2 regions of the Pseudoalteromonas sp. APC 3355 genome follow, and region 2 is predicted to be linked to the other one. Evidence: predicted binding sites of a transcription regulator. Region 2 holds the regulator's gene; the other holds the start of a gene.

The links. The regulator MetJ, encoded in region 2, represses methionine synthesis genes. The targets are predictions, from matches to a motif close to TAGACGTCTAGACGTCTA.
Positions count from the first base shown of each region.
Region 1: a site for MetJ is predicted at 10,081-10,098, ahead of QMA08_RS04300 (methylenetetrahydrofolate reductase). Genes of this name have one in related genera too.

Region 1 is NZ_JASDDB010000002.1:212,951-228,898, forward strand. Features, by position in the region: gene proB (glutamate 5-kinase) at 1-343, shown strand, start outside; gene QMA08_RS04250 (GGDEF domain-containing protein) at 445-1,419, shown strand; gene QMA08_RS04255 (glutaredoxin domain-containing protein) at 1,476-1,835, shown strand; gene gltX (glutamate--tRNA ligase) at 1,875-3,359, shown strand; gene QMA08_RS04265 (hypothetical protein) at 3,789-4,088, shown strand; gene QMA08_RS04270 (hypothetical protein) at 4,105-4,497, opposite strand; gene QMA08_RS04275 (CPBP family intramembrane glutamic endopeptidase) at 4,602-5,381, opposite strand; gene QMA08_RS04280 (DUF3581 domain-containing protein) at 5,584-6,285, shown strand; gene QMA08_RS04285 (DEAD/DEAH box helicase) at 6,462-7,709, shown strand; gene QMA08_RS04290 (sensor domain-containing diguanylate cyclase) at 7,769-8,749, shown strand; gene QMA08_RS04295 (hypothetical protein) at 8,766-8,954, shown strand; gene QMA08_RS04300 (methylenetetrahydrofolate reductase) at 9,081-10,037, opposite strand; gene QMA08_RS04305 (pitrilysin family protein) at 10,288-13,170, shown strand; gene cysE (serine O-acetyltransferase) at 13,378-14,196, shown strand; gene QMA08_RS04315 (hypothetical protein) at 14,232-14,912, shown strand; gene xseA (exodeoxyribonuclease VII large subunit) at 14,909-15,948, opposite strand, start outside.
Region 2 is NZ_JASDDB010000009.1:188,120-204,067, reverse strand. Features, by position in the region: gene QMA08_RS13475 (GGDEF domain-containing phosphodiesterase) at 101-1,765, shown strand; gene QMA08_RS13470 (formimidoylglutamase) at 1,762-2,811, opposite strand; gene rraA (ribonuclease E activity regulator RraA) at 2,813-3,310, opposite strand; gene QMA08_RS13460 (phosphatase PAP2 family protein) at 3,512-4,051, shown strand; gene QMA08_RS13455 (MJ1255/VC2487 family glycosyltransferase) at 4,048-5,079, shown strand; gene QMA08_RS13450 (methyl-accepting chemotaxis protein) at 5,189-7,069, shown strand; gene QMA08_RS13445 (gamma-butyrobetaine hydroxylase-like domain-containing protein) at 7,099-7,473, opposite strand; gene hslU (HslU--HslV peptidase ATPase subunit) at 7,536-8,864, opposite strand; gene hslV (ATP-dependent protease subunit HslV) at 8,876-9,394, opposite strand; gene QMA08_RS13430 (SPOR domain-containing protein) at 9,474-10,001, opposite strand; gene priA (primosomal protein N') at 10,022-12,208, opposite strand; gene rpmE (50S ribosomal protein L31) at 12,439-12,654, shown strand; gene QMA08_RS13415 (malic enzyme-like NAD(P)-binding protein) at 13,181-14,422, shown strand; gene metJ (met regulon transcriptional regulator MetJ) at 14,489-14,809, opposite strand; gene metB (cystathionine gamma-synthase) at 15,099-15,948, shown strand, end outside.

The DNA.
Region 1 (15,948 bases), on a different contig from region 2:
TTTAAAACTCACCGCCCCAAAAGATGGCCGTAAAAAATGGCTACTAGCTGGGCCTAAAAGTACCGGCCAAATTGTTATAGATACAGGTGCTATTAGTGCCCTTCAAAATAAAGGTGCAAGCTTACTTGCTAAAGGCGTTACTAATGCATTTGGACGTTTTGAAAGAGGCGATTTAATTGATTTAATAGATACTAAAAATCAAGTGATTGCACGTGGCTTAACGCGTTTTAGCAGTACCGAGGTAAATAAAATCAAAGGCGCACATTCAAATCAAATAGGTGAGTTACTTGAATACGATAGTGGTGCAGAAGTATTGCATCGCGACGACTTAGTATTACTTTAATACCTGTTCTAAAGGATTAGTTAATAAGTATTACCTCATAACTTAGTAAATTCATGAGTATTGTCTAGACTAATAAAAGTTTAATTAGTTTAGGCAGTGTAATGAAGGTAAATAAGTGTGGGCACGAATGGATTATTAAGCTTACCCAGCAAGAGGAAGAAAGTGATTTAGATAGCGCATTAATACAAATAATTAGCGACTTGCTCGAAGTTGATAATTTTGCCATTTACGTCAATAAAAATTTTTCAGCCCCCATACCCCCTACTCTTATAAATTCAAATAGTAATTTAGAGCAATTAAGCCCAGATGAAGCATCATTATTATTACAAAAGGTCACTCAAAATAAAATTAGGGTGAGCTATGCCTTTAGTAGCACAACAAGTTACGTGCCTATTTATCATTTTGGAAAAGTAGTCGGCACTTTATTAATAGAAACCGAGCAAGAATTACCAGAACGAATAACTATGTTAGCTGTACATATTTTAAATATTTATGCTAATCAGCTTGGGCTATTATATAAGTCGCGGTTAGATCCACTTACAGAGCTTTTAAATAGGCAAACATTTGATAAAAAAGTAATTGAGATTGTATCGGGTAACGGTTTTTTGTTACCAAGAAATGATAACAATAAAAAGCGACGTTGGTATTTAGCTATTGCCGATATCGACAACTTTAAAAATATTAATGATAACTACGGGCATGTAATTGGCGATGAGGTTATTTTACTTGTTGCACGGCTACTAAAAAATAATTTTAGAATTGAAGACTATGTATTTAGGTATGGTGGTGAAGAATTTGCTATGTTATTTCAAGCAGAAACAGAGGGTGATGCACATGTTGCACTTAACCGGTTACGCCTTAATGTTGCCCAATACCCTTTTCCACAAATTGGCCAGTTAACCATTAGCATTGGTTTTTTAGAATTAGTGAGTATTGATACTGTATCGAGTATTGTAAATCAGGCTGATTTAGCGCTTTACTACTCTAAAAATACTGGCCGTAATAGAGTTACCTCCTACAGTGAATTAGAAGTTAATAACGAACCAAAGATAGATAACAGTATTGAGCTTTTTTGATTGTAAATTTGTGCTAAAATCTGGCTCCTTAAATTGTTGTAAGCAGAGCACAGAACATGAAATTAGTTCGTTGGTTTTTAGGTTGTATAATCTTATTCTTTAATTTTGTATTTACTCCTCGCAGTAAAAAGCGTGCAAGCGACGAGCAAGCACAGCTTGATCAGCAAACCTCACAATTTAAACTGTACCAATTTAAAGCATGCCCGTTTTGTGTAAAAGTACGCCGCGCTATTAAGCGCGAAGGCTTAAACATAGAAACGCGTGATGCAAAAAATAATGAGCAATATCGTCAAGAGCTTCTTGAACAAGGCGGCAAAGTTAAAGTGCCTTGCCTGCGTATAGAGAAAAATGGCCAAGTACAATGGCTGTATGAATCAAACGATATTATTGCTTACTTAAACAAAGTAGCTGCATAAACCACTTTTATTATCTCACTTATTTAAAGAGAATTTACCATGACAATTCGCACCCGTGTTGCCCCGTCGCCAACTGGTGACCCGCATCTTGGCACCGCTTATATCGCCTTATTTAACTACTGTTTTGCTAAACAACAAGGCGGTGAATTTGTACTTCGTATTGAAGATACAGACCAAGTACGTAGCACGCCAGAGTCTGAACTTGCGATTATGGATAGCTTACGCTGGTTAGGGCTTGAGTGGGATCATGGTCCTGATGTGGGTGGCGAATTTGGTCCTTACCGTCAATCTGAGCGTAGCGATTTATATAAAAAATACGCGCATCAGTTAGTTGACGATGGTAAAGCGTTTTACTGCTTTGCAACAAGCGAAGAGCTTGATCAAATGCGTGAAGAGCAAATGGCAGAAGGCTTGCGCCCTAAATACGACGGTCGTGGTTTAAACCATACAGATGAAGAAATTAAAGCAAACTTAGCGGCAGGCAAACCTTACGTTATACGTATGAAAATCCCAAGCGAAGGCACATTTAAGTTTAACGACTACCTACGAGATGAAATTGAGATCCCGTGGGAAAACGTAGACATGCAAGTGCTTTTAAAAGCGGATGGTTTCCCAACGTACTTTTTAGCGAACGTAGTTGATGACCACCATATGCAAATTAGTCATATTTTCCGTGGCGAAGAGTGGATTAACTCAGCACCTAAGTTATTAAAACTTTACGAAGATTTTGGTTGGGAAGCGCCGGTACTTGGTCATTTACCATTACTACGTAACCCAGATAAATCAAAGCTATCTAAGCGTAAAAATCCAACGTCTATTAACTACTATAAAGAAATGGGTTACCTACCAGAAGCCGTGCTTAACTACTTAGGTCGTATGGGTTGGTCAATGCCAGATGAGCGTGAAAAGTTCACACTTAATGAAATGATTGAAAACTTTGACATGAAGCGCGTATCGCTTGGTGGCCCAGTATTCGACGTGGATAAATTAAGTTGGTTAAACGGCATGTGGATCCGCGAAAATCTAACCGACGAGCAGTTAATTCAGCGCTTTGTTGATTGGAAGTTTAACGGTGAAATGTTAGCTAAAGTATTACCTGAGGCTAAAACGCGTATTAATACCCTTTCGGATATGGTTGAGCTGGCAGGGCACTTTGTAGGTGGTATTCCAACTTACGACCCTGCGCTATTAACAGCTGGTAAAGCAGACGAAAACGTAATACGCCAAGCACTACAATTTTTTGTATGGCAGCTAGAAGGCTTACGTAGCTTTGATAAGCCCGCTATTTTTGCAATTGCAAAAGAAGTGGCTACATTCCACGAGCTTAAAATTAAAGACTTTTTAGAGCCAATTTTTGTCGCAATTACAGGCAAAACATCAAGTACGTCAGTGCTTGATGCCATGGAAATATTAGGCTCTGACTTATCACGTGCTCGTTTACGTGTAGCGCTTGCTCATTTAGGTATTTCTAAAAAGCAGGCTAAAAATATAGAGCGTGCGTACCGCGAATACCCAAGTGCATAATTGCTAAACAATGTACTTTTAAAAGCCGAGCTTAGTAAAATAAGTTCGGCTTTTTTGTTTCAGGCTGTTTAGCTATATGACATCGTATTTTGATATTGTTTAACTAAAGTATTAGGGTCTGTTGATCTTTTCGGATTAAAATTTGTTCAAACTAGGGGCTATTTAATCGCGGCGCGAGGTTTGTAACCTAGTGGGCTAAGTAAAAACCGAGCAACAAAGAGTAAATAGCCCCTAGAAAGAACCCTTTGGGCAGCGCCTGTTTGGCATTAATGCTACGTTATCGCCCATTTATGGGGAATAACCACACTACATAGGCTTTGCCTTGCCTAAATACCAAACAGACTGCTGCAAATTTAACCTTGAAAGATCAACAGACCCTAGTACTTAGCCCAATGATACAATAGGGAATATAAACTCATAGGAGGCAGTATGATTGCACCTGTAAAAAACAAAGCCATTTTTAGCAGTAACACATTTTCGATAAACCTTGTTACTTACCCAACCAATCATAGCGTAATGAACCATATTGACCCTGTGCAGCAAGGGCGCTATTACAAGCTTAATTTTGTATTAGAGAAACCTAAAGCGGGTGGGGTATTTAAATGCTCTAAATGCATTATAAATTTATTTAATCGCGTGTATTTGTTCAGACCCGATAAGTACGAACACAGCGTATCTAAAATCGAGTCTGGAAAGCGTGTGCTACTGAGCTTTGCGCTTAATATATAATTTGCACTTTTACTTATTAATAGTCGTAGGCCTGTCCGGTGCATAAAACAGATAAGTCGCAGTACGATACAGAGGTTTCACTACAGGAATTGATAGTAAAAGCATTTCCGCCTCTGCGCATAGCATCAGCTTTAAGTAAATCAATCGCGTTTGATTTAGAGCGATTGTAACTTACATTATTGCTGCCCATGCCGTCGCCATCACAGCTTTCACCTTCTATTCGCCCTAAAAGTGTTGCGCCACTTTCGTGTGCTTCTTGGTCGCTATAAAATTGCTGTAAATCTCTTTTATTAACGTAGGTGCCAATTTCTTGAGATAAAACACCGTTGTCTATATCTGTATGATAAGTCATTCCTGAACAACCAGTTATTGTGGCCAGCACTGTTATTGTCATTATAAAACGTAGCATATTTATTAGTCCTTTAATTTATTATTTAAAGTAGTAAATTACTAATAAAATCAAATGCTGGCAATGTTTGCTAACGGGTAAATTGTTAGCATTTGTAAATGTATTTAGATTTTACTGAGCATAGGGTAAGTAAACAAAAAGAAGTGGCAAACATTAACTAACCAATGGCACATAATGGCCCACTCTAAGCGCTGCGTTTTATAAAAAATATAGCCATATCCTAAGCCTGTAATAAATGAAACCAATACATAGTTAAATCCTCCTGCAAAATGTGCCAAAGCAAACACTGCAGCTGTCATTATTGGAGCAAGTAGCGCTGGGCGAGTAGATGTGATTATTTGGCTAAGTTTGGTTTGTAATAAACCTCTAAACAAAGCTTCCTCAGCTACACAGGTAAATAAAAGATTAATAGCAATAAAGGCTAACCAAAAGTTGGGCACTTTTGGGTTAAAGCTTACAAGTCCAAGTGTTAAAGCCGCAGTGAGCGAAGCTAAAACAGTAGCAATAATTATAAAAATAGGTTGTTTAACGTTTAATGGGCCTGCTTTATTAGAGTCTGCTTTTAAAGCTTTTTTATTCGAATAAAAGTAAGCACAAAGGAATAACCCAGCCATAGCTTTATCAAAATTAGCATAAAGGGTAAAAGCAATCGCATCGCTTGTAATACGCTCATCTATAACAATAGGGAGGTTATTAAAACCAGGCACCCAATGAAGTGCTAATGCCAGTGAGGAAATTATAAAAACAGTACTTAAAATAGCGCGTATTATTGCCCACTTTGCATTTAGCACACCGTAGTATAAAACAACGTAAAGCCCAGTGCTGAGCAGAGCATACAAATTTACATAACCTTGAAAATACCCACTTACTACACTTAAAGCCATTAAGTAGTGCCAAAGGGGTTGCCGCATTATTGATATTTTGCAGTACGGAAAAACACATATAATTGATAGTGCTAATAAATAAAAGGTCATTGTTTTTTATTACTCTGTTTTATTTAACCATTAATCTAACAGATTCGACCTCTCAATATTTTTTTTCTGGTAATATAGATAGGTTATAAGCAGTTTAAGCAGTGAACAAACTATGTTAAGTCCTTTTTTTCAGCAGCATGCTGATTATGTTTCTATCTCTCGTGAGCAGGGTTGTCGCTTCGCTAAATGCGTTGCTGACGATTACAATCCACTTCATGACAAAGATGCCAAAAAGTTTTGCGCGCCAGGAGACTTACTTTTTTCATTGGTACTAGACCGCTACGGTATTAGTGAACAAATGGAATTTACTTTTGCCGGTATGGTTGATGAAAACACCAAACTACATTTCCCTGAGGGAGCAGATGAGTTTGATGTTACCAATGGCGAAAAAGTAATTTTAAAGGTAAAGCGCAGCGGTAAAACCAGCCAATGCCCAGCACTAACTAATAGTCTAATAAAAAATTATGTTGAGTTTTCTGGTACTACCTTTCCGCATGTAATTATCCCATTAATGGGCAAGCAAGAGGTAATGATAAACCCTGCTCGTCCGATGGTAATTTACGAATCAATGCTTATTAATCTTGATAACCTTGATATAACAGCGCCAGTACTTGAATTTGCAGAGCCAAGCTTTGAGTACACTGGTAAGCGCGGAAAAATTACACTACGTTTTAACCTGTTAGAAAACGGCGTTAAAGTGGGTAGTGGTGAAAAGCACATGGTGGTTTCGGGTATTCGCGAATACTGCCAAGCAACAGTTGACGATTTAATAGCGTTTTACAACGAACGTAAAGCGACACTAAAGCCAGCTTAAAGCTACAGCAAATTATAAAAGGCGCTAAATACAACAGTTATTTAGCGCCTTTTTTATTGTTTTTGCGCTAAAGCGAAAGAGAGCAATCACGATTAAATACTTTTCTGGACTGGTTAATTTACGCAGTACAGTAATATGCGTACAATAGTGCTCTTTGTTATTTTAAAGCTAAGCCTATGTCTGCCACTACGTTCTCATCACTTAATCTCGACCCGTTATTATTAACAGCGATTGAGCAAAATAATTACACTCAGCCTACCGCAATTCAGATTAAAACTATTCCGCCTATTTTAGCCGGAAGTGATGTAATGGGCAGCGCGCAAACAGGTACGGGTAAAACCGCCGCCTTTGTTTTACCTCTATTACATAAGCTTTTAAATACCCCTAAAAAAGATGAACAAGGCCTTGCCCGCGTTGTAATTTTAACGCCAACACGAGAGCTTGCTCAGCAAGTATTTGCCAGCTTTGAAAAGTACGCACAAGGCACTAATATCAATGGTGCTTTAGCCTATGGTGGTGCAAGTATTGGCCCTCAAATTAAAGCACTTAAAACAGCGCAAGTTATAGTGGCCACACCAGGGCGTTTGCTTGATCATATAGTTAAAGGCAGTGTGGTACTTTCAAGCGTAGACTCTTTAGTGTTTGACGAAGCCGACCGCATGCTTGATATGGGCTTTATTGATGAAATTAGACGTATATTGCGACATATACCAGGAGATCGCCAAACTTTACTCTTTTCTGCTACGTTTGATGACAGCGTGTTTGAACTCAGTAAAAAGTTACTTAAAAACCCAGAACTAATTGAAGTTGATAAACGTAACTCAGCCGCAGTTGAAGTAGAGCAAGTTATTTACGCTGTAGATGAAGATCGTAAGCGCGAACTTGTATCGCACATGATTGGCATGAAAAACTGGCGCCAAGTGCTTATTTTTACTCGCACAAAACAAATGGCCGATCAGCTTGCTAAAGAAATGTGTAAAGATGGGTTAAAAACCGAATCAATCCATGGCGATAAATCGCAAGGCGCACGTGACCGTGCATTGCAAAACTTTAAAGAGGGTATTACACGCGTACTTGTTGCAACCGACGTCGCTGCGCGTGGTTTAGATATTTCTACACTTAGATACGTAATTAATTTTGAACTGCCTTACATTGCTGAGGATTACGTACACCGTATTGGCCGTACAGGTCGCGCTGGTGAACAAGGGCTTGCTATGTCATTGGTAAGTCTTGATGAGCAATGGCTGCTAGAAGAAATTGAAGTATTACTCGATACGCGTTTAACGCCGCAGTGGTTAGAAGGTTACGAGCCTGACTTAAATAAAAAGCCCAAAGATAATCGTAAAAATACGAATAAATCTCGAAAAGATCGCGATAAAAAACGCATTACAGGTAAAAGAGAGCCAAGTAGACGTCGTAAATAATAGCTTTTACTTTACTTTTTTGCCTATACTGGAGCTATTAAATAGCCGAGGTAAAGTTAATGTTTGAAACTGATAAATGGGCATTCTCTGGTGTTGATGGCCAAATATCTTTGCATAAATGGCAAAAAACAATGGACCTTATCACGGGGCTTTTTTCAGCCCCGTCTGGTTATATAGTTCAGGCAACAAGCAAAGGCTATCGCGTTGTTATTAGAAATAACGAAGGTGGCTCAAGCTTTGAAACCAACCCGATACTTCCCCCTCAAACTCCTCTTTTTTGTCGGCACGTCGCTGAAACTAATAATATTTTATATGTTAATGATGCAAGCAATAACGATGCATGGAACACCCTACCAGAAGTAGTTGAGGACGGTGTTGAATCCTACCTAGGCTTACCTATTCATTGGCCAGAAGGTGAAGTATTTGGCACGCTATGCTTAAAAGACACTAAAATAACTAGCTATACCGATGAATACTTTGAACTCATAGAGCAACTACGCGATTTAATTGAAGACGACCTAGCGCTTGTTTACAGCTATGAACAAATGCGCGAAATAGCCATGTTAGACTCATTAACAGATATTTATAATCGCCGAGCACTTAACTTACTAGCTCAGCAAAAGCTTAATTTAGCGCTACGTTTAGGTTTTGACGTGTGTTGCTTGTTTATAGATATAAACGACTTTAAAAAATTAAACGACACCTTTGGACATGAAGTAGGTGACAAAGCCTTAATTATATTGGCAGATACGCTAAAAACGCATTTAAGAGATGCCGATATAGTAGGGCGCTTAGGTGGCGATGAGTTTGTTGCAGTAATGCAATTAAGCGATAAGAGTAAAATTAATTACATCATGGATAAAATATCCTCTGAGTATTCAAAAGCTTTACTCAAAGAAGACGTTTGCGATTTATCGCTCAGCATAGGTTATAGTTTTACTAATAAACAAAAGCAGCCCTTTGAAGCGCTATTAAATGATGCAGACCACGCAATGTATAAAAATAAACAAGCGTATAAGCTCGCTAAAAAAGAACAATAATAAAAGGAAGTTCGTCATGACTCATGCCACAAAAACTTGGCTGGTTTTTTCTGCGATAGGTTTTATTTTTTCATTAGCAATAATAAGCTTATTTGAAGCGCTTCCTAGCATTAGATTTATATCTGATGAGGGAATTATTTTTGGTGTTATGTGCTCATCGATGGGGTTTGCCTTAAAAAGGCTTGAGAGTAATAACCAAAAATAGCTTTCATGGATAGCTTAAGCTGCAAATTTTTACTTGTACTTATTAATTTATTTTTCAAAGTACGGACATAAAAAAGCAAGCCATGAGGCTTGCCAAGAAGGGTGTTAATTAGCTCTAACCTAGCCTTTAAGCTATTAGTTTTTCGGCTAGGTTTAATTCCATAATGGCTTTTAATAAACGGTATAAGTTAATTGACGCGTCAATTTCTTCTTTACGGTTTGTTAAGCTTTCAATATTTAAGCCCAGTGGTACATCTAAATGCGCACAGCTTTTAAGTATTAAGTCGAGGTTTTCGCGGCAAATACGTACTGATTCGCTTAATGTATTGTCTGCATCAAGCATGCGCCATTTAGTTGCCTCTGGCACTGAGATACCCAACCATTGCATAAACTCTAAGGTTTTTTCGCCGCCGCACGGGGTAAACGTTAATATAATACGTTGTGGTGTAATACCCTGCGCTTTACATGTACGTGCGTAGCTAGTGATTAGCTCTATAGTCGCTTGTGCATCGTAAACAGCTTGCGATATAAAAAACTGACAACCTTGTGCTGTTTTTTCTATTAATCGTTCGTGCTCATTTCGTTTACTTGAATGGCGCTCGGCAATCGTAACGCCACCTAAAAAGAAATCATCTGACTGCTCAGCCAAAGCTTTATACGCATCTGGCAGGCTTAGCTTTATATCGCCTATCGATGATGGGCTACCTACTAAAACTACATTTTGTAAATCGTAGTCGTTTTTAGTTTCACTTAGCCAATCTTTAAATTCGCCTACGCCACGCTGCGCCACACTTTTATAAGTAATTACATCTTGTGCAGATAAATTACGAAGTAAATGGCTGTATTCACGCGGATCAACGGTTTGTTTAAACGCAAATGGACGGTCTTGATTAGTGCGGCTGCTTTCGTCTTGAATGTCGTAAATTATCACGCCGTCGTATTCAATTTCGTGTAAGCGACCTAATAGCTTTTCTGCAATGGTTTTTAATTGCGCTTTATCGGTGCCAATTTTAGGCGGGGTAGTACCAATAAGATAAACACCTTGGTTGGTGTCCACTATCTTCTCTTTTAGTGATAAAGCCATAATCCTCATTCCAGCTAAGTTTGTTTTGATGGATTTAATATAGCAGCCATTTAGACGTCTAGATAGATTTATTTAATGAAAGTTTTTCAATTAACATGATGTTTATTCATAGTGCTTGTTCCCATAATTTATAATTGACACAGTTGTTTACATAATAAATTCCCTTGGGGCTCTTATATTTATTGGCTTTGGGGCATAATTAAAGAGTTAAATCTGACAACAAATTTGCTCAATTTAAAAAGGGACAACAATGAAATTTAAATTATTAGCAACCAGCTTAGCGGTATCGCTGGCGTTAACAGGTTGCGCCATGCAACAAAACCAAAGCACGCAAACAACAGCACAAAAAGAACAAGTAAATAAAGCTGATGACCGTGTTTTTTCGCAAGATTACTTAATTGAAGAGCTAGAAAACGGCTTACGTGTCATGGTTGTTAAAACCGATTACCCTGATGTAGTGTCGCTGCAAATTCCGGTATCGGTTGGGTCGCGTAACGAAGTTGAAGAGGGTAAAACAGGCTTTGCTCACTTTTTTGAACACATGATGTTTAAAGGCTCACAAAAATACCCTGAAGATGTGTACTCAGACATATTAAAAAATTCAGGTGTTGATAACCGCGCTTATACAACAAACGATTACACAAATTACCATTTAAACTTTTCGAAGCAGCACCTTGATAAAGTACTTGAGCTTGAAGCTGATATTTTTCAAAACTTAACCTACACCGAAGAGCAATTTAGAACCGAAGCACAAACGGTAAAAGGTGAGTACTTAAAAAACAACGCGAGCCCAATTCGTAAATTATTAAGCGCTGTACGCGAAGAAGCGTTTGATAAGCACACGTATAAACACACCACTATGGGCTTTTTTAAAGACATAGAAGCCATGCCAGATCAAATGGCCTATGGTAAAGAATTTTTTGCTAAGTTTTATAAGCCTGAGTATGTGTCACTTGTCATCGTGGGCGATGTAGACCCGCAAGCAACAATGGCAATGGTTAAAAAGCATTGGGGCAGCTGGGAAAAGGGTAACTATGTTGCTGACATTAAAGCAGAACCAGTTCAACAAGCACCAAAATATTTGCACCAGCAAGATGAAGCGCTACCAGGGCATTGGTTACTCGTATCGTACAAAGGCGCTGCGTGGGAGCCCGCTAAAAAAGACAGAGCGGCACTAGATTTAATCTCACAGCTTTATTTTTCAAATAATTCAGATTTATATCAAGAGCTAGTGGTCGACAAACAAATTGCCAGCCAAATGTTTACCTATAACCCAGAGACTAAAGATCCGGGTTTATTACACGTATTTGTTAAAGTAGAAAACGCAGACGATTTAGCCACTGCGCGCGATGCCATTAACCGAACTTATGCAAAAGCACGCACTGAGCTTGTTGATGAGCAAAAGCTCAGTGATTTAAAATCGAACCTTAAATACAGCTTTATAAATGGCTTAGATTCGTCGCAAGCGATTGCATCAACACTTGCTAGTTACATGCATTTTGAGCGCGATCCTGAGGTTATAAACCAGCTGTATAAATCGGCAGATAACATTACCAGCGCAGATATTAAAGCCGTTGCTAATAAATACTTTACTGATAACGCACGTACCACATTAACAATGTCGGCACTTGATAAAGCCCCAGGTTTTGAGCAAGAAGTTAATTTAAATGCGCTTACTGCAAAGCTTGAACAAGCACCTGCGGCACCTGTATTTAAAGTACTTGATAAAACCAATAGCTCGCCGTTAATCGATGTTAACTTTTTATTCAATACCGGCGCGGCTGCCGACCCTCAAGACAAAAAAGGTGTTGCTGCGTTAACTGCGGCAATGCTTGCACAAGGTGGCTCAGAGGCGACAAGCTATAAAGATATTCAAAAAGCACTTTATCCGCTTGCAGGTAGCTTTGGTTATCAAATAGATAAAGAAATGCTGTCGTTCCAAGGACGTATTCATAAAGACAATGCAGCGCAGTGGTATTCACTTGTGAGCGATCAATTATTAAACCCAGGCTTTAGAGAGGATGACTTTAAACGCCTTAAAAAAGAAATGATCGATGGCATTAAGTCAGGCTTAAAAGCATCTAACGATGAAGAGCTAGGTAAAGAAGTGCTCTACAGTGCGCTTTACAAAAATCACCCTTACGAAAGTTACAACTACGGTGATATTTCGGATTTAGAAGCGTTGACGCTAGATGATGTTAAAGCGTTTTATAACAGCGAGCTTACGCAATCTAAACTCACGGTTGGCTTAATTGGGGCTGTGCCTGCAAATCTTAGAGCTAAAATGATGAGCGATTTTGCAACGCTACCAAAGGGTGAGCAAAGCCGTTTAAGTATTCCTGATGCGCCAGCGCTTAAAGGTCATCATGCAACTATTGTAGAAAAGTCAGCGCAATCGACGGCGGTATCGTTTGGTTTTCCTATTGATACAATTAGAAGTAGCGAAGACTGGACAGCCCTTTGGCTTGTGCGTTCGTACTTTGGTGAGCACCGTAGTTCTAACAGCTTTTTATATGAGCGCATTCGTGAAACTCGCGGCATGAACTATGGCGATTACGCATACATTGAATACTTTCCACGTGGTATGTTTCAAACCAAGCCTGATGCAAACCTAGGGCGCTCTGAGCAAATATTTCAAGTGTGGTTACGCCCACTTCGCTCTAATAACGATGCGCACTTTGCAACACGTACCGCCTTGTTTGAACTAGATAAGCTAATTAAAAATGGCATGAGCGAAGATGACTTTGAAGCAACGCGTAACTTTTTAATTAACTTTGTGCCGCAAATGGTTGCAAGTCAAAACCGCCAATTAGGTTACGCGCTTGATAGCGAATTTTACAACACTGATAACTTTGTAAGTTACGTAACTAATAAACTTAAAACGCTAACGCTTGCTGATGTTAATCGCGTTATTAAAGAAAACTTACAAACAGACAATGTTCACTATGTGTTTATTACTGGTGACGGCGCTGATATGCAAAAACGTTTAGCATCGCAGCAAACCTCACCAATGGTTTACAACACTAATAAACCTGCTGAGTTGGTTACTGAGGATAAAGTAATTGCTGATTATAAATTAGCAATTCCTGCAAAAAATATTAAAGTGATGAAAGTCGATAAAGTATTTCAATAATTTAAGTGTTTTTAAACTATCTTTAAATGTATAAAAAATGCCCCAGTGCTTAAAGCTCTGGGGCATTTTTATTATTTAATAATGAAACTTAATAAACAGTTATACCTAATAACCAGAACAAATAACTAAGGGATTAACACCTTAGTGGTTAAATCCGTTAGACTTGGGAAAAGGCTATTTTATATCAACTTAAGGCAGTGCAGTATTATGCGTCATGCAATTTGGCAACAGCTTCGCGACGAAGCTAACGATGTAGTAAAACGTGAACCATTATTAGCAAGTCATGTTTATTCATGTGTTTTAAATCATGATTGTTTAGGTTCGGCATTGAGCTTTATTGTTGCTAATAAGTTGGCTGATGCGGTGGTATCTGCATTCACTATCCGAGAGCTGTTTGACCAAGCATTTGTAAAATGTGACCGTATGCTATCTTTTGTTGCTGAGGATATTAAAGCGGTAAAAGACCGCGACCCTGCATCAGAAACCTATCTTACGGTTATATTAAATCTAAAAGGTTTTCATGCTATTCAGGCGCACCGTTTGGCTAATTGCTTGTGGCAACAAAACCGCAAAGAGCTAGCGCGCTTTATTCAAAGCCGTAACTCTGAAGTGTTTGGGGTCGATATTCACCCTGCATGCAAAGTGGGTAAAGGCATTATGTTTGACCACGCAACCGGTATTGTTATTGGTGAAACAGCGGTAATAGAAGATAACGTATCAATTTTGCAATCTGTAACGCTTGGCGGTACGGGTAATGAGCAGGGCGATCGTCATCCTAAAATTAGAGCGGGCGTATTAATTGGCGCCGGCGCTAAAGTACTTGGTAATATTGAAGTAGGTGAGGGCGCACGAATTGGTGCGGGCTCAGTTGTACTTAGCAATGTTCCACCACACACAACCGCTGTTGGCGTACCCGCTAAAATTATTGGTCGACCGGATTGTGAGTGTCCGGCGCAAAGTATGAACCAAAACTTTTTAGCAAATCCTGAGCCTGAAAACGAATCGCACACGAGTGCAATGCTATAAGTAATTAAAAATAATAAAACTTAAAAGGAATTAACATGAACAAGAATAGTTTATTGGCTCTAGGGATTGGGTTTATTGCGGGTGTAGGTTTAACTTGGAGCTACTTTAATGCAGCTTCAAGTCATCCAGAATCTGTTAAGTCGCAGCCAAGTTATGAAAAACAGAAAAAGCTTCATACTGAACAACAAAGTAATGAGGTATTGAGTAATGCAGACTCTGCAGTACCTGAGCAAGTCGCTAGTATAGAGCCCGCTGAAGACACGCCTACAACCAATTCAGAAACCCAAATGCTTGATGAACTACCTTTAGAAGAGCAAGTAACTCAGCTTAAACAACAGCTTGCAGAGCAAAAAGCGACAGTTAAAAGTATTTTAAAGCAGATGAGGGGCCCTTCAGATTTTGAGCAGATTTTACGTGATAAATTTGAAAATCAAACGCGCGATGAAGAATGGGCTTATCGTACTGAAATGGCATTACAAGATTTTTTATTAACAGCTGATTTATCAATTATTCCTGACGTTGTTAGTGCAAAATGTAAAAAAACAGTATGTGAATTTGAACTTGCCGCTCCTACTGATAACGACACATTTGGTAATGCTCAATGGCGAGAGCTAAACGATAAGTTGATGGAACAAGAGTTTTGGCAACAATTTAAAAGCACTACCTCCACATCGAGCGATAGCGAACTTAAAATGTTGCTAAGTACAGAGCTTTAAATAATTTGTGATTCTATAGAGCCATCAACGAGCTCTGTAACTAAAACATCGCCTGTTTTAATTTGCCCCACAGATTTAACTACTTTCCCTTGCTGTGTTTTAGTGATGCTATAACCGCGCGCTAAAACATTAAGCGGACTTACCGAGTCTAACCTGCTTGCTTGCAGTGCTAAGCTATTATTCGCTTGTTGTAACTGATGCTGTATAGCTTGGTTTAGCCTAGCTTGTAATTGCGAGAGTTGATGGCTTGCTGAAGCGAGTTTTTTATCAGGTGATTGGCGCATCAAACGCGGCGTTAAGTTATTGAGTGTGCGTTCTTGTTGGTATAAACGATTACGCATAGCTTGTTGCAGCGCAATGCTTAGCTCATCCAAACGTTGTGATTTTTGACTAAGCTGATTACGCGGATGACACAAATTAAGGCGGTGTTGTAACTGTGTTGCTAATGCGCGTTTATCGGCAATACCGTGCTTAAACGCGTTAGATAAACGATTAACTAATTGTGTTACTTTGTTGTGTAACTCTTGCGTATTTGGGCTTACAAGCTCAGCTGCGGCTGATGGAGTTGCTGCACGAACATCAGCAACGTAATCGCTAATGGTTGTATCTATTTCATGGCCTACTGCACTTACTATAGGTAATTCACTTTCAAAAATAGCCCGTGCGAGCTGTTCGTGATTAAAGCACCATAAATCTTCAAGTGATCCGCCGCCTCGTCCTAAAATAAGTACGTCTACTTCATCACGCGCATTTGCTAACTCTATTTGATTAATTAAATGTAGGTGTGCTTCTTTGCCTTGTACCATAGCAGGGTAAATGATTACTTCTAACTGCGGCGCACGGCGTTTAAGTACCGTTAAAATATCTTTTATAGCAGCGCCGGTTGCTGAGGTAATAACACCAATACGATTAATATTTTGCGGAAGTGGTTTTTTATACGCAGAGCTAAATAATCCTTCGGCGGCCAAACGCATTTTAAGCGCATCGAATTCTTGTTTTAGCTGACCTTCGCCGGCCGGTTCCATATGCTCAACAA
Region 2 (15,948 bases):
ATATAACTTGGTTTAAACTTTCTTAGCGAATACGGATGCCGTTAATTTGAACATACTAACCGACAGTAATTTCCCAATATTTTTTAGTGGTGCACTATTAATGGCGATGATCGCCACTTTATTTGCTGTTAAAAATACCAGTATTAAATTTAGTTATTTATGCACAGCTGCTGTTGGTTTAGCTATCTTAAGCAGCGGTGCGGCTTGGCTTGCTATTTTACTAGCCTTTGGGTTTTGTTTTCACTTATGGCAAGCATTTGAGCGAAATAATTGGAGCATGATAATTACCAGCTCAATGGCTGGTCTTTTATTTGTTGTTCTATTTTCAGCTCATTTATTATTGGAAGTTCCGCTATTTTGGGTTGTGTTAGCAATATTATTATTAGCTATTGTTGGCTTTTTAAATGATGAAAGTGCTGAAATAGAAGTCGTTATAGAGCCAGAACCTGAAGGTGATGCATTTATTGAAGAGTCTCCGCTTTCAGTTTTTGCAGATAGAAAACAGTTACGCCAAGGTTACTATACATGGTGCGACAACAAACAAATAAGCGCAGCGTTAATCGTTATTCGCCTTGAAGGCTTTGAGCAAGTTAACCAGCATATTGGACGCGACTTTGGCGATATACTGTTAGCGCAATCGGCTAATCGAATAAAAGAGCTACTTTCAAGTGACGAAATAGTGACTTTAACTGGGCAAGAAAAGCTAGCCCACTTAGGGGGTCTTAACTTTGCATTTATTTGTAGTTTCGCGAATCAAAAGCACTTACATGAATTAGTTATTGACCAAATACTGGGTGCAACGCTTAAGCCATTTAATGTTGCTAACTGCACTGTAGAAGTAAAAGCGAGAGCGAGTTATGTTGATTGTAATGAGCAAGATAACAACTTTGATAATTTAATATCGTACGCATATCTGGCACTCGATAGCCACCCAGATCGCAAGGTTGTGCCTTATCATCAACAAATGATGATTGAATTGCGAGAGCAACAAGCGCGACTAAAAGAATTAGCAAATATTGATTTTTCGAGTGAGTTAGAGCTTTATTTTCAGCCTATTATTTGTAACGAAAACGGTCAAATTGAGTTTTTAGAATTACTACTGCGTTGGCAGCACCCTAAGCAAGGAATTTTATCCGCTAACAGGTTTATCGACGACATAAGAATTGCAGGGCTTGGTTATCCACTCGCTAAATTTGTAATAGAGAGAGCCGCTGAGCTTGCAATGGCGCTTAGAATAGAAGGTATTTCTATACCGCTTAGCATTAACGTATTTGGTCCTGAAATGCTTAACGAAGAGTTTATTGAATTTGTTGATGTTGTTTTAAGTGAGCATCACTTGGAAGCTGGCGATTTAATTGTTGAATGCCCTTTGCATATTTTTGCGGGACTAGATGATAAAGGCAGAGGCATGATCGCAAGGCTTAATAACATAGGCTTAAAAGTATGTGTTGATGGACTTGGTGATAACCCGGTACTGCTTTCTAAGTTACCAAGTTTAGCGGTAGAGTATATTAAGGTTTCACCTTCACTTACTGCTGACTTTAGTAATCAAAACAATATACGCAGTTTAGTTAGCGGAATGGTTGAAATGCATAGCCAACAAAAAACAAAAGTGATTTTTGAAGGGGTAGAAACACTTGAGCAACTTAAGTTTGTAAAAAGCTTAAAAGGTTATGCTGCCCAAGGTTATTACTTTGGTCACCCGCTAAGTAGTATCGGTTTAATGAGCTGGCTAAAAGAGTGGCGATTAGTTCAGCAGCGCTAAGTGTTTTCTTTGGCTTGTAGGTAGCTATTCACAAGTGCACTGATCACTTGTCCTACATGGGCAGCACCGGCCTCAACTCCGTTAGGGTGCTGGCTAGGCGCCGCTTCACATAAATGTAAGTACTTAGAGTGGCGATGGTTTGCTGCTAAATGCACAAAGTGCTCAGTGTCATTCACACTAAATCCGCAACATGTGTACGCACTAACCGGCATGTAAGTAATACTATCTAAATCAACTTCAATACCCAGTGGTAAATCGTTAAAATTACTTAATGCGTTTTCAATTGCCTGCGTGAGTGTAATTTTTCGCTTAACTTGTATTGATTGATAGCTATCAAACGTAAAGTTAGCTTCACTCATTGCATCTATAATTGCTTGATTGTTTTTTATCTCATGTAAGCCAATAACGTGGTAATTACTTAGATGTTGCTCGTTATAAGCGTAGCGAAAGCCATTGCCGCTATGGCGACCTTCACATTCTCTAAAGTCGGCATGAGGGTCAAAGTTGATAGCATTAATAGGTGTATTTTTTGACTTACTCAGGGCACGGATAATTCCCAAGCAATTGTTATGACCTCCGCCAATAACGATTGGCTCAAGCCCCGCTTTAAAAATAAGGCTCAATAACGACTCTACGCGTTCATCAAGCTGTTGGCATAAATCTCGTAATTGAGTTAATTGCTGGCCTTGCTGATTATTAAGCTGGTTGCTTTGCGCCATTAAATCATCAGTATTAACTTCACCCAATAAAAGCACTTTTTGAGTGGCAATAAATTGATTGTGAGGTTGGTTTAAAAAGCGTTTTAAAAAAGCCGGCCATGCTTCGTTTGCACCGCCATTTCCTAAGTTTGCTTTTGGGCCGATATCTTCGCAAATACCCAGAAGTACATAGCGGATACCAAATTGAGCAGCGTCAACAAGTGCTTGTTGCAGGTTTACTTGGGTGTCGAGCAAGGCCATTGATTGCCATGCCTTTTTCTCATTTGCGCGGGTAGAGCAAAGTGTTCTAACCGCGCTTTCATCATATACTTTTAAATGGGAGGTCACGTTATACTTCTACAACTTCCAACTCTAATTCTTCTGCAGATAAAACAATGCCTGTGCTATCAGCATAAATAAAGTCGTCATCAAAAAATGATACCCCAGCAAAGTTAACGCCTATAGCATCTTCACCAGCACCTTCGCTGTCGGCTGCAACAGGGATTGAAGCAATTGCTTGAATGCCTAAATCAAGCTCTTCAAGCTCATCAACGTGGCGTACTGCGCCGTAAACAACAATACCATTCCAGTTGTTTTCAAGTGCTAGCTCAGCCAGTTCAATGTCGATTAGTGCGCGACGAGTTGAGCCGCCACCATCAATAAGAAGTACTAGGTCTGTACCATCTTGAGAAAGTAATTCGCGGATGAGTTCATTATTTTCAAAACATTTAACCGTTTTAATGCGGCCACCAAAGCTGTGTCGACCACCAAAGTTGATGAACATAGGCTCTAGCACGTCAACCACGTCAGCAAAGTGGTCGCATAAATCAGAAGTGCTGTAATCCATTATTTTATCCTCAAAAGGTACATTAATTTATATCTCAGTATACCCTCCTTATAAGCAATAACAACGACTTAATCGCAGTAAATTTAGGCAAAACAAGCGCTAAATCATTAATCGCAATAATAGTGTATTAAAAGCGTCACTCAATTGTTATTTACAACACATAAGCTAAATCGGTGTTCATATGTTATGCAATGAGGGATGGTGATGAATAATAATATGCTTAAAAAGGTAACTCAGATAGATGAGCAATTATTTTTAACTTTGTTTAATTGCAATTCACCGAGGTGGTTTAAAATAATGGCCTTTGGTTTGTCTAAAAGCGGTGATGGTGGGCTTTATATATTAATATGCTTAGCAGTGTGGTGGCTTAGTAATAATGAACAGCACCAATTATTGCCTGTCACTATATTAATTGGTTTTGCTATAGAAAGACCTATTTACCTACTAGCTAAAAATAGATTTGCTCGGATCCGTCCATGCGACTGCTTAGTAACAAATGCCTATATAGTACCAAGCGATAAATTTAGTTTACCATCGGGTCACAGTGCTGCTGCCTTTTTAGTGGCAATTATATTAAGCCATTTTTTTCCAGAATATGCATTACTACTATTTAGTTGGGCTACCGGCGTTGCTATGTCTCGTGTGGTATTAGGTGTGCACTTTCCTGCTGATATTATAATAGGCGCAACGATTGGTAGTTTTTGTGGTTTATTTGCGTTAGCACTTGTGGTGCCTGCATGAAAATATTGTATGGAGTGCAAGGTACCGGTAATGGTCATATAACGCGCGCTCGGGTTATGGCAAGCTGCTTTAATAAGCTCGGTATTGATGTTGATTATGTGTTTTCAGGGCGCGCAAATAAAGATTACTTTGATATGCACGAATTCTCAGATTATAAAGCGTATCGCGGTTTATCGTTTAGCACTGAAAATGGGCAAGTTAAAAATTTAAAAACACTTAAAAACATGCGAATTTGTAAGTTGGTGAGTGATATAAAATCGCTTGAGATAAAACAGTACGATTTTGTACTTAACGACTTCGAGCCTGTGACAGCATGGGCTGCAAAACGGGCAGGTATACCCGTTATTGGCATTAGTCACCAAGCAGCATTTTTGTCAGATAACGTACCTATGTTTGGTCGTGGCGTACTGAGAAAATCACTTATCAAGCATTATGCACCAGCGACTACCTATTTAGGCGTGCACTGGCAACCATTTGCAAATAATATAATACCGCCTTTTATTGCTCATCATAATCACGACAACCCTGTAGCCGTAATGAACAAGGTATTGGTATATTTACCTTTCGAAAACTTAGATAGCGTTGTTGATTATTTAAAAGACTTTCCCGAAAAAGAATTTTATTGCTATCACCCAAATGCCTGCAATCAGTCTTTTGGACATATACATTTACGTGCCCCTTCACGCTCTGGTTTTTTAAACGACTTAGCAAACACAAGTGGCGTTATTGGTAATGCGGGATTTGAGCTTGCCAGTGAAGCGCTTAAGTTAGGTAAAAAGTTACTATTAAAGCCTTTAGATGGTCAGTTTGAGCAAGCAGCAAATGCACAAACTTTATTTGCCATGGGCATGGCGCATGTTATGAACTATTTAAACCCACAAGCCCTTGATGATTGGAATAGCGCGCCGCAAAACAAGCAAATAAATTACCCCAGCGACCCCGCGCCTTTAATTGATTGGTTGGTTAAACAACAATGGAATAACACACAATCGTTACATAAAGGTTTGTGGGATAGTGTCGCCTTATAGCCATCACATTTAAACTGTTTAAAATTACCAATAATAAAAAGTTAAATTAATTAGTCGCTTTTGATCTATTAGCTATAATAAAAATGCATATTTAAAAAAGGCGTTAGCGATGAATTTTTTACAAAACTTAACAATCAAACGACGTTTACAATTAAACGCAGTCGTTGTTGGTTTAGCAATGGTGGTCCTTTTATGCGTGATTATTTTTGAATCACGTACAACCCTGAGCTTAAACAAGACTATTCAATTAGCAGAAGAGCTCAACGTACATGCATTAGCATTGCGTAAACATGAAAAAAACTTTTTGTTTTATAAACAAGAAGACGCGTTAACTGCATTTGAAACGGATTTTGAGCAGTTAAGTGATAAAGTAAAAAAGTTACAACAGTTAATGGCTAACCAAGGTATTGCACAGGAGCAAGTTCAGCGCTTTGAGCAACTAATAAATAGCTATAATAATGATTTTAATACTGTTGTTAAGCTTCAAAAAGAAATTGGTTTAACCCCGACCGACGGGTTATATGGCAAGCTTAGAAGCTCGGTTCATGAAGTTGAGCAACTATTAAAAGAGCAGCAAAATTACCAACTGGTGTCGTCAATGCTGCAACTAAGACGCTCAGAAAAAGATTTCATGCTGAGATTTGATATTAAGTACCTAGGGCGTTTTAATGAGGGAATTAATACATTTAAGCAGCAGATAGCTGCAGCACAGCTGCCAAGCGACTATAAAGCACAAATTAATCCTTTGATTGATATATACCAAAGCGAATTTCAAACACTTGTGCAGGCGCAAACTAAGCTAGGGCTAGATCTTGAGTCAGGCGCACTTGGAGTAATGCGTGACAGTGTAGATAAAAGCGACGCCATTGTTTCTAAAATCGTTAAAGACACTAAGTTACAAGTAGAACAAAGTGTAGAGCAGGCTCAATTTTTAGCTATTTTGGTATTTGTGATTGCAGGTGTGATTGTATTAGCACTCGTTTATTTTACAAGCCACTCCATTATTGTACCTATTGAGCGGGTTTATCACACTATTAACGATATTCGTCGTAATAATGATTTGAGCGTGATGATAGAGCAAACTGGTAAAGACGAAATTACCACCATGACGGTCGACTTTAATAGCTTAATAGGCGATTTTAAGAACTTAATTAACGAAGTTAATGGTGCTTTAAACACGCTTAATGTAGCAACAGAGCATTTATCAGAAAGTACCGCAGCAACAAGCTCTGGTATGCAAGAGCAACTACATGAAGCCGACATGGTTGCAACTGCAGCCACCGAAATGCAGGCGACGATTCAGGATATTTCACATAATACTGAGGCGGCTGCGAAAAAAGCAGAGTCAACAAATTTAAGTGCACAACAAGGGCGTAGTGAAGTAGATTCTACCGTTAAGCACATTAGGGCCCTATCTGATTCGCTGGGGAATGCATCAAATGTAGTGTCGCAACTTGAAAAAGATGGTGAAACAATTGGTTCAGTGCTTGATGTAATTCGAGCGATTGCAGATCAAACAAATTTACTTGCACTTAATGCGGCAATAGAAGCGGCCCGTGCTGGTGAGTATGGTCGTGGTTTTGCTGTTGTTGCAGATGAGGTTCGTTCATTAGCAAAGCGTACTCAAGAGTCTACAAGTGAGATTGAAGGTATTATAAGTACCTTACAGCAGCGTACTCAAGAAGTGGTGAGTATTATGCACAAATGTCGCTCTCAAGGTGATGAAAGTGCCTCACAAGCAATTAAAGCAGGTGAGCTATTGGGCGCAATTACTGAGGATGTACAAACAATAATGGAAATGAGCTCTCAAATAGCAGTTGCTATTGATGAGCAAAGCCAAGTGGCATCAGAGGTTAATAAAAATGTAGTAAGAATTCGCGATATTGCACAAGACGCAACTGAACATGCTGCTAACAATGCGCAAACAAGTGAAGAGGTCTCTGAGCAGGCTCGCGTTCTGTTCACTGCAATTGATAAATTTAAGGTTTAATAACGCTTAATAGAACGGGCCTATAAAGTTTAAGGAACAAATTTTATAGGCACGCTATCTTTACTTTTTTCGTGTTCAGTTACCCGCGCTAAATATTCACTCCACAATGTATCTTGTTGCTGTTGTAGTTTTTCAAAGTAGCGCCAGCTAAATAGTCCGCTGTTATGGCCATCGTCAAAATCTAAACGAAGTGCGTAATGCCCAACAGGTACAATACTTTTTATTCCTACAGCTTGCTTATTAAGTACTAGCTTCATTGGGCCAGAGCCATGGCCCTGCACTTCAGCTGAAGGGGAGTGTACACGTAAAAACTCACAGCTAAATACAGCTTTACTGTCATCATCAAAGTAAACATCTAGATTTTTACTTACACTGTGGTAATGCACTTTTGTTACGTGTTTCATTTAATATATCCCATTAAAAAGCCCCCAATCTGGAGGCTTTTAGTATAACGTTTATATTCGTTTTATAGAATAAAGCGGCTTAAGTCTTCATCTTCAACAAGTGCACCTAAGTGTTTTTCAACATAAGCGGCGTCGATTACTAATGACGAGCCTGCTTTTTCAGAAGCATCGTATGAAATTTCTTCCATCAATCTTTCCATTACAGTGTGTAGACGACGAGCACCGATGTTTTCGGTTTTCTCGTTAACTTGCCAAGCTGCTTTGGCAATACGCTCAATTGCATCGTCGCTAAACTCAATCGATACCTGCTCAGTTTTAAGCAGCTCTCGTTGTTGCTCGGTAAGCGATGCATGAGGCTCTGTAAGGATGCGTTTAAAGTCATCTGCAGTAAGTGCTTCAAGTTCTACTCGAATAGGTAAGCGGCCCTGTAGCTCTGGGATCATATCTGATGGCTTTGCCATCTGAAACGCACCAGAGGCAATAAACAGCATATGGTCAGTTTTAACCATTCCGTGCTTAGTATTTACAGTTGAACCTTCAATTAGCGGTAGTAAGTCGCGCTGAACACCTTCTCGGCTCACATCTGGGCCTGACGAATCGCCGCGCTTACAAATTTTGTCTATTTCATCAATAAACACAATACCGTTTTGCTCTACTGCAAAAATAGCTTGTTCTTTTAGCTCTTCAGGATTTACTAATTTAGCGGCTTCTTCTTCCGTTAATAGTTTGAAGGCTTCTTTGATTTTTAGTTTACGCTTAGTGCGCTTATCGCCGCCCATGTTTTGAAACATGCTTTGTAGCTGGTTGGTCATATCTTCCATACCAGGAGGCGCCATAATTTCTACGTTTGGTTGTGCTTGTGCTAAATCGATTTCAATTTCTTTATCGTCTAGCTGACCTTCACGTAGCTTTTTACGGAACGCTTGGCGAGTTGATGAGTTATCATCACGCTGCGTTTCGCCGTATTGATCTTTCGCTGGTGGTAAAAGGGCATCTAAAATGCGCTCTTCTGCTGCTTCTTCGGCGCGATGTTTAAATTTCTTAGTCTGCTGTTCGCGAGTCATTTTAATTGATACATCGACTAAATCGCGGATGATAGTCTCAACTTCTTTACCAACATAGCCAACTTCAGTGAACTTAGTCGCTTCTACTTTAATAAAGGGTGCGTTAGCAAGTTTTGCTAATCGGCGGGCAATTTCTGTTTTACCTACACCGGTTGGACCAATCATTAAAATGTTTTTTGGTGTAACTTCGCTGCGTAAATCTTCTTTTAGTTGCATGCGACGCCAGCGGTTACGAAGTGCGATAGCCACTGCTTTTTTTGCTTTAGCCTGACCTATAATGTGCTGATCTAGCTCGTGAACAATTTCTCTTGGGGTCATATCAGACATGATAGTTCCTATTATAATTCTTCGATTGTTTGGAAGTTATTAGTAAATACGCAGATGTTGCCTGCAATAGTTAAGCTTTTCTCTACTATTTCACGAGCGCTTAAATCTGTATTTTCTAAAAGGGCGGTTGCCGCTGATTGTGCAAAGTTACCACCACTGCCAATTGCAATTAGGTCGTTTTCAGGTTGAACCACATCGCCATTACCGGTAATAATTAAAGAGGCTGTTTCGTCTGCTACAGCGAGCAGAGCTTCGAGTTTTCGAAGTGCACGGTCGCTGCGCCAATCTTTAGCCATTTCTACTGCGGCTTTAGTTAGGTTTCCTTGGTGCATTTCTAATTTGCTTTCGAAGCGTTCGAAAAGAGTGAAGGCATCAGCAGTACCACCGGCAAAACCAGCGATTACTTTGCCATTATAAAGACGTCGAACTTTACGGGCGTTGCCCTTCATTACGGTATTACCAAGAGACACTTGGCCATCGCCGCCAATTACAACCTTGTCGCCACGGCGTACACTTACGATAGTAGTCATGTTATTCCTCATCATCGAGCTGCAGAGGCAACTCGTAAAAAACGATTATGAAGAGGTTATATGGGTGAATGGTTTATTTTCAAGTCCAGCCCCAAATTCCGCAGCCGACTATTTTTACACGTTTAAGTTTGTTTTTATCACTTTCGGCTTGGCGTTTGGTTTTATAAGGGCCTAAGCGCACTTTATACCAAGTACCATTGCTGCCTTCTGCCTGTTTTATTTCAGAAATGAGGCCTGCAAATGCTATTTTAGCTTTTAGCGATTCCGCTTGTGCGTGGGTTTTAAACGAACCACACTGCATAACGTAAGGGCCTTTTTGCTCAAGTTCCTTCACTTCAACTTGAATCTCGTGGTTTCTAATTTCTTTAATAAACTCTGGTGTGCGTGGAATAACCACTTCTACTTTTGCGGGCGCAGTGGGGTTTGCTTGTTTTTCGACAAGTTTTGGATCTGCATTACTTTTAATAAACCATAATGTATAAGCAAAACCACCGACGAGTAAGATGGCTATGACAGCTAAAAGAATAGGAAATGGTTTTTTAGCGGGTGCGTTTTTTTTACTGTTTCTGCCTGCAGGCTTTTTGTTAATATAATCGTGCTGTGCCATGGTGTTATTTTGGCCTTAACCTAAATCATGTCTATAGGGTCTACGTCTAAGCTCCAGCGTACTTTTTGTGCAAGTTTACTTGAACTTAAATAATCAACCATTTGCGCAAGGTACTGATGTAATATGCGGCGATCTTGCGCTTGAATATGTAATTGAAAACGATACATACCTGCGACTTTTTCAAGTGGAGCAGGGATCGGACCGAGCAATTGTATACCAGATACCCCATTCACAGGAACCAAATCCGTCAAAAAATCGACGACTAGCTTAATGCTGTGTCCTTGTGCACGGACAATAGCCATATTTGTAATGGGTGGTAAGTCTGCATCATCGCGTTCACTCAGTGCAAAACGAGCAAAGTCTTGGTAACCATTATTAACTAAGTCTTGTAAAAGTGGGTGTTCTGGAAAGTGTGTTTGTAATAACACTTGACCAGGCTCTCCTGAACGTCCAGCACGCCCCGCTACTTGGGTGACTAATTGCGCTAAATGTTCTGTTGCTCTAAAGTCGCATGAGTATAAGCCGCTATCTACGTCTAAAATTATAACAAGGCTTACATCTGCAAAGTGATGGCCTTTGGCAAGCATTTGTGTGCCAACTAAAATGCGTGCACCGCCTAGGTTTATTTCATCTAGTGCTTTTTCAAGGCTGCCTTTACGGCGAGTTGAATCGCGGTCTATGCGAGTAACGGGTGTATCTGGAAACTCGGTCGATAAAAACTCTTCAATTTGCTCTGTACCTTTGCCATTTGGAAATATTTGCGTACTTCCACAATCAGGACATTGGTGAGGAACAGGGTATTGATCGCCACAGTGATGACAAATCATTTGGCCAATCGCTTTATGAAATGTGGCGCTGGTACTGCAGCGTTTACATTCACTTAGCCAGCCACATTCATGGCAAATAAGAGTGGGTGAAAAACCTCGACGATTTAAAAAAACCATAACCTGTTTACCGCGATTTAAGTGTTGGCGCATAGTTGCAAGGCTTGCATGTGCAATACCTGCTTGGTCGGGTTGGCCTTTCATATCGAGTAACTTAAATTGGTTATCTGTCGCAGTTTGCGCGCGCTCGGTTAAACTTAGTAGCTGATATTTGTTATTAATTGCTTTGTGAAGTGTTTCAAGTGCGGGTGTAGCACTGCCTAATATAAGTGGTATTTTATGCTGAAAAGCTCTGTATGCAGCTAAATCACGAGCATGGTAACGAAGGGTATCTTGTTGCTTAAATGATGAATCGTGCTCTTCATCGACAACTATCATACCGAGTTTTAAAAATGGCAGAAAAATACTCGAACGTGTGCCTATAACTATTGCACAACTGCCTTTTTCGCAAAAACGCCATGTTTGTAATCGCTCGTTGTCGGTAAGGGCTGAATGCCAAAGCATAATGGGTGTATCAGGAAAGCGGCGACGAAAACGGTTTACAGTTTGTGGCGTTAAGCCTATTTCTGGCACTAATACTAATGCTTGCTCGCCACGTTTTAATACTTCTTCTAGGCACTGTAAATACACTTCTGTTTTACCACTGCCAGTTACGCCTTCTAATAAAAAGCTGCTAAATCCACTACTTTGATTTATTGCTGTACAAGCAACCGCTTGTTCTTTATTAAGTACAGGTTTACTACCGACAGTTGGTGCAACGCTTTGCCATTGGTTATCGTGTTCAATAGTTTGCGTAATGAGTTCTTTATCTATTAGGCTATCTATTGTTTTTTTGCTAAAGCCAAGAGCTTTTAATTCGGTTAACGATGATTTCCCCGATTGCGATAACTGCTTTAATAAATTGAGTTGTGTTTTGGCTTTTAATGACGGTACTTTTGCGCCTTTTTCTGTCAGAGCAACCATGTTAATACTGGTTTTATCTGGCGATTCACCTTGGCGAAGTGCACTCGGTAGCGCTATGTGAATAGTTTCGCCTAAGGGATAGCAATAATAGCGGGCAGTAAAGCTAAGGAGTTCTAAATGTTGGGCGCTTAAAATAGGGGTGTCGTCTATTACCTCTATAATATTCTTAATTTTATCTAAAGGGACGTCGGTACTGTTTTTAATACCCAGAACAACAGCTACTTTTTTTTGATTACCAAAAGGTACTAAAACCCGCATGCCCGGTAGTATGGGTGTTGATAAGCCACTGAGCTGCTCTTCTATTTTATAATCAAAGGTGCGTGGAAGCGGGACTTTAATAGCAACTTCAACAAAACTCATAACAACTCAACCCGTAAAATTAATGCTGTAATGTACTAAAAATACCGCTAAAAACCTACTAGCAATAGTACTAGAGAAAGAGATTGTTCACTTTTTTAGCGAAAAGATAAATAAATACTTGTGCAGGGGAAGGTTGTTGGATAAAATCCGCCACCAACAAATTTGTTTTAACGACGTATGGTGCCAGACTTCGGGTTTGGAGAGCGATGCGGCCTTAACTAGAGGTTCCTATGAAAGAAGGTATTCACCCTAAGTACGAAGTAATTTCTGCAACATGTTCATGCGGAAACAAATTCGAAACTAGCTCAACTCTTTGTAAAGACATTCACTTAGACGTATGTTCTGCGTGTCACCCGTTTTACACTGGTAAGCAAAAGATTTTAGACACTGGCGGCCGTGTTGATCGCTTCAACAAGCGCTTCGGTGCACTTAGCAGCAAGAAGTAATCATTGCTGTTTAGTTAAAAAAAGCACCTTAGGGTGCTTTTTTTGTGTCTAAAATTTACTACTTCTTATCTTATTTAGCTTGCTCGAGCTACATCACACCTTGCATAACTATTTCCTATTCTTATTCTGAGTATGCATAAACCTTTACAGACAAATCGATAGATATTCTCTATATTTTAAATAGTACAAATTTTAACTAGGTTGATAAAAGTAGCTAACGTGGGCTTATCTGTTTTTAAAGTAGTGTAGTAGGCTGTTATTTTAAGTTTATGATGATGCATTAAACATACATTTTTTTAATATTGTAGTAGACATAAACGCACCTCAAAACTTACTTTTTTGGTGAATTTTTATTTATCAAATGTTTATATAATCCTGCAAAGTTACTGAAAAACCTCTTAAAATTAAAGGATATAGCATATAACAGGATAGACCTGATATTGCTTGGAATTTAAAAATAATAAGGGTATCGTACCCCAAGACTCCACCTCTCACTTTAACTTAAATTGCAGGATACCATCGCGTTATGTCTGACTTTCGTGAACAAGCACTACATTATCACTCACATCCCGTACCTGGTAAAATTAGCATTGAGCTAACAAAACCAGCTGAAACAGTTCAAGACTTAGCCCTAGCTTATAGCCCAGGTGTCGCTGAACCTGTACGTGAAATTGCCGCAGATCCTGCAAATGCATATAAATATACCGGTAAAGGTAACATGGTTGCGGTTATCACTAATGGTACTGCAATTTTGGGCTTGGGTAATTTAGGTCCTTTAGCGTCTAAGCCCGTAATGGAAGGCAAGGCGTTATTGTTTAAACGTTTTGCAGGGCTTGATTCTATTGATATTGAAGTAAAGCACAAAACAACAGAAGACTTTATTAACACGGTTGCCAATATTGCTGACACATTCGGTGGTATTAACCTTGAAGATATTAAAGCACCAGAGTGTTTTGAAATTGAAAAAGCATTAATAGAGCGTTGTAGCATTCCTGTTTTTCATGATGACCAACACGGTACCGCCATTGTTACGGCTGCCGGCATGTTAAATGCGCTAGAAGTACAAGGTAAATCAATTGAAGATGCAATAATTGTATGTTTAGGTGCAGGCGCTGCTGCAGTTGCGTGTATGGAACTGTTAATTAAGTGTGGTGCACTGCGTGAACACATTTATATGCTTGACCGCAAAGGTGTTATTCATACTCGTCGCGATGATTTAAATGAATATAAACAGCTTTTTGCTAACAATACCGATAAACGCACATTGCAAGATGTAATTGCAGATGCTGATGTGTTTGTTGGTGTTTCGGGTCCTAACTTGTTAGCTGCCGAAGATTTAAAACTAATGGCAGAAAAACCGGTCGTGTTTGCATGTTCAAACCCAGATCCAGAGATCGATCCTGCACTTGCTCACGGCGCACGCAACGATTTAATTATGGCAACAGGGCGCTCTGATTACCCTAACCAAGTAAATAATGTTTTATGTTTTCCGTTTATTTTCCGTGGTGCGCTTGATGTACGTGCAAGCGCGATTAATGATGAAATGAAAATTGCTGCAGTTGAGGCTATTCGTAGTATTGCCAAAGAGCCTGTACCTGCAGAGGTTTTAAAAGCCGCAGGCGTAGATAAGCTAGAATTTGGTGCGCAGTACATTATTCCAAAACCAATGGATCCGCGTTTACTACCGCGTATAGCTAAAGCTGTAGCACTTGCTGCGGTAGAGTCGGGTGTTGCGCAAATTGACTTGCCTGAAAATTATATGGCGTAATATATATAACGCTTAAACAAAAAAACCTCAGCAATGCTGAGGTTTTTTGATTAAAAAGGTAACGATTTATTCTTCGTTTAAAATAGGCACTTCTAAACCCATTTCTTGCATTATCTTTTTAACTTCTTCTGGTACTTTTTCTGCGTTGTCTTTACGTAAGTCATCGTCATTTGGTAAAGGTTGACCAGTAAATGCATGCAAAAACGCCTCACACAGCAATTCACTATTTGTTGCATGGCGAAGGTTGTTGATTTGACGACGCGTACGCTCATCCGTTAAAACTTTTAATACATTTAGCGGGATCGAAACGGTGATCTTTTTAACTTGCTCTGATTTTTTCCCGTGTTCTGCGTATGGGTGAATATACTCACCATTCCATTTAGCCATAAGATGTATCGTTGCCTCAGATTATTAATTTCTCACACGGTATAAAAAGCGTGTAAATATGCGTGAAATTCTATCGATTTAAAAAAGATAGTCAAATAATAGATACCGATCTATCTTAATAAGCCTATTTGGGATGTAAAAATAAGCTCACTTTTGTGAGCTAAAATGTGATACTAGCAAACGCCTTTCCTAACTTTAGCCATCTAGAGCTTTAAAATACTTTGACTTATTAAAACGGATAACTTACTCTTTTAGACGTCTAAACATCCAAATTAATCAGGTGACGAATATGAGCGAAAAAAACAAAGCGACCATTGCTGTACGTAACGGCGTTGATGCTGATAAACATCATGGTGCAGTGGTGCCGCCAATTTATTTATCAACGACTTATTCGTTTGCCGACTTTGATACCAAGCGTGAGTATGATTATGGCCGCAGTGGTAACCCTAATCGTGATATTTTAGCAGAGACGCTTGCTAAGCTTGAAGGCGGCGCTAGCGGCATAATTACGGCCACTGGTATGGCAGCCGTGCATTTAGCTACTCAGCTACTTAACAGTGACGACACGTTAGTAATTCCACATGATTGTTATGGTGGTAGCTATCGTTTATTTACATCGTTACAAAAACGCGGACTATTGAAGCTTGAAGTATTAGATTTAACAAAAGAAGAAAGCCTTCAACAAATTTTAGCAATTAAACCTAAGCTTATTTGGATAGAGACTCCAAGTAACCCAGTACTTCGTTTAACCGATATTAAAGCGGTTACCGATGTTGCTAAGCAATGCGGTGCATTGGTTGCCGCAGATAACACGTTTTTGTCTCCTGCCTTACAAAACCCTATTAAGTTTGGTGTAGATATTGTGGTGCATTCAACTACTAAATACATTAACGGGCACTCAGATGTAGTGGGCGGCGCTGTTATTGCTGCAACACAAGAGCTTGGTGATGAGCTTGCTTGGTGGGCAAATAATATTGGTATTACGGGCGCCCCTTTTGATAGTTATTTAACGCTTCGTGGTCTACGTACTTTAAATGTGCGCTTAAGGCAGCACCAAGAAAATGCGCTAGCAATAGCTAAGTACCTTGAAAGCTCCAATTTTGTAAGCCAAGTTTACTATCCAGGACTTGAGTCACATC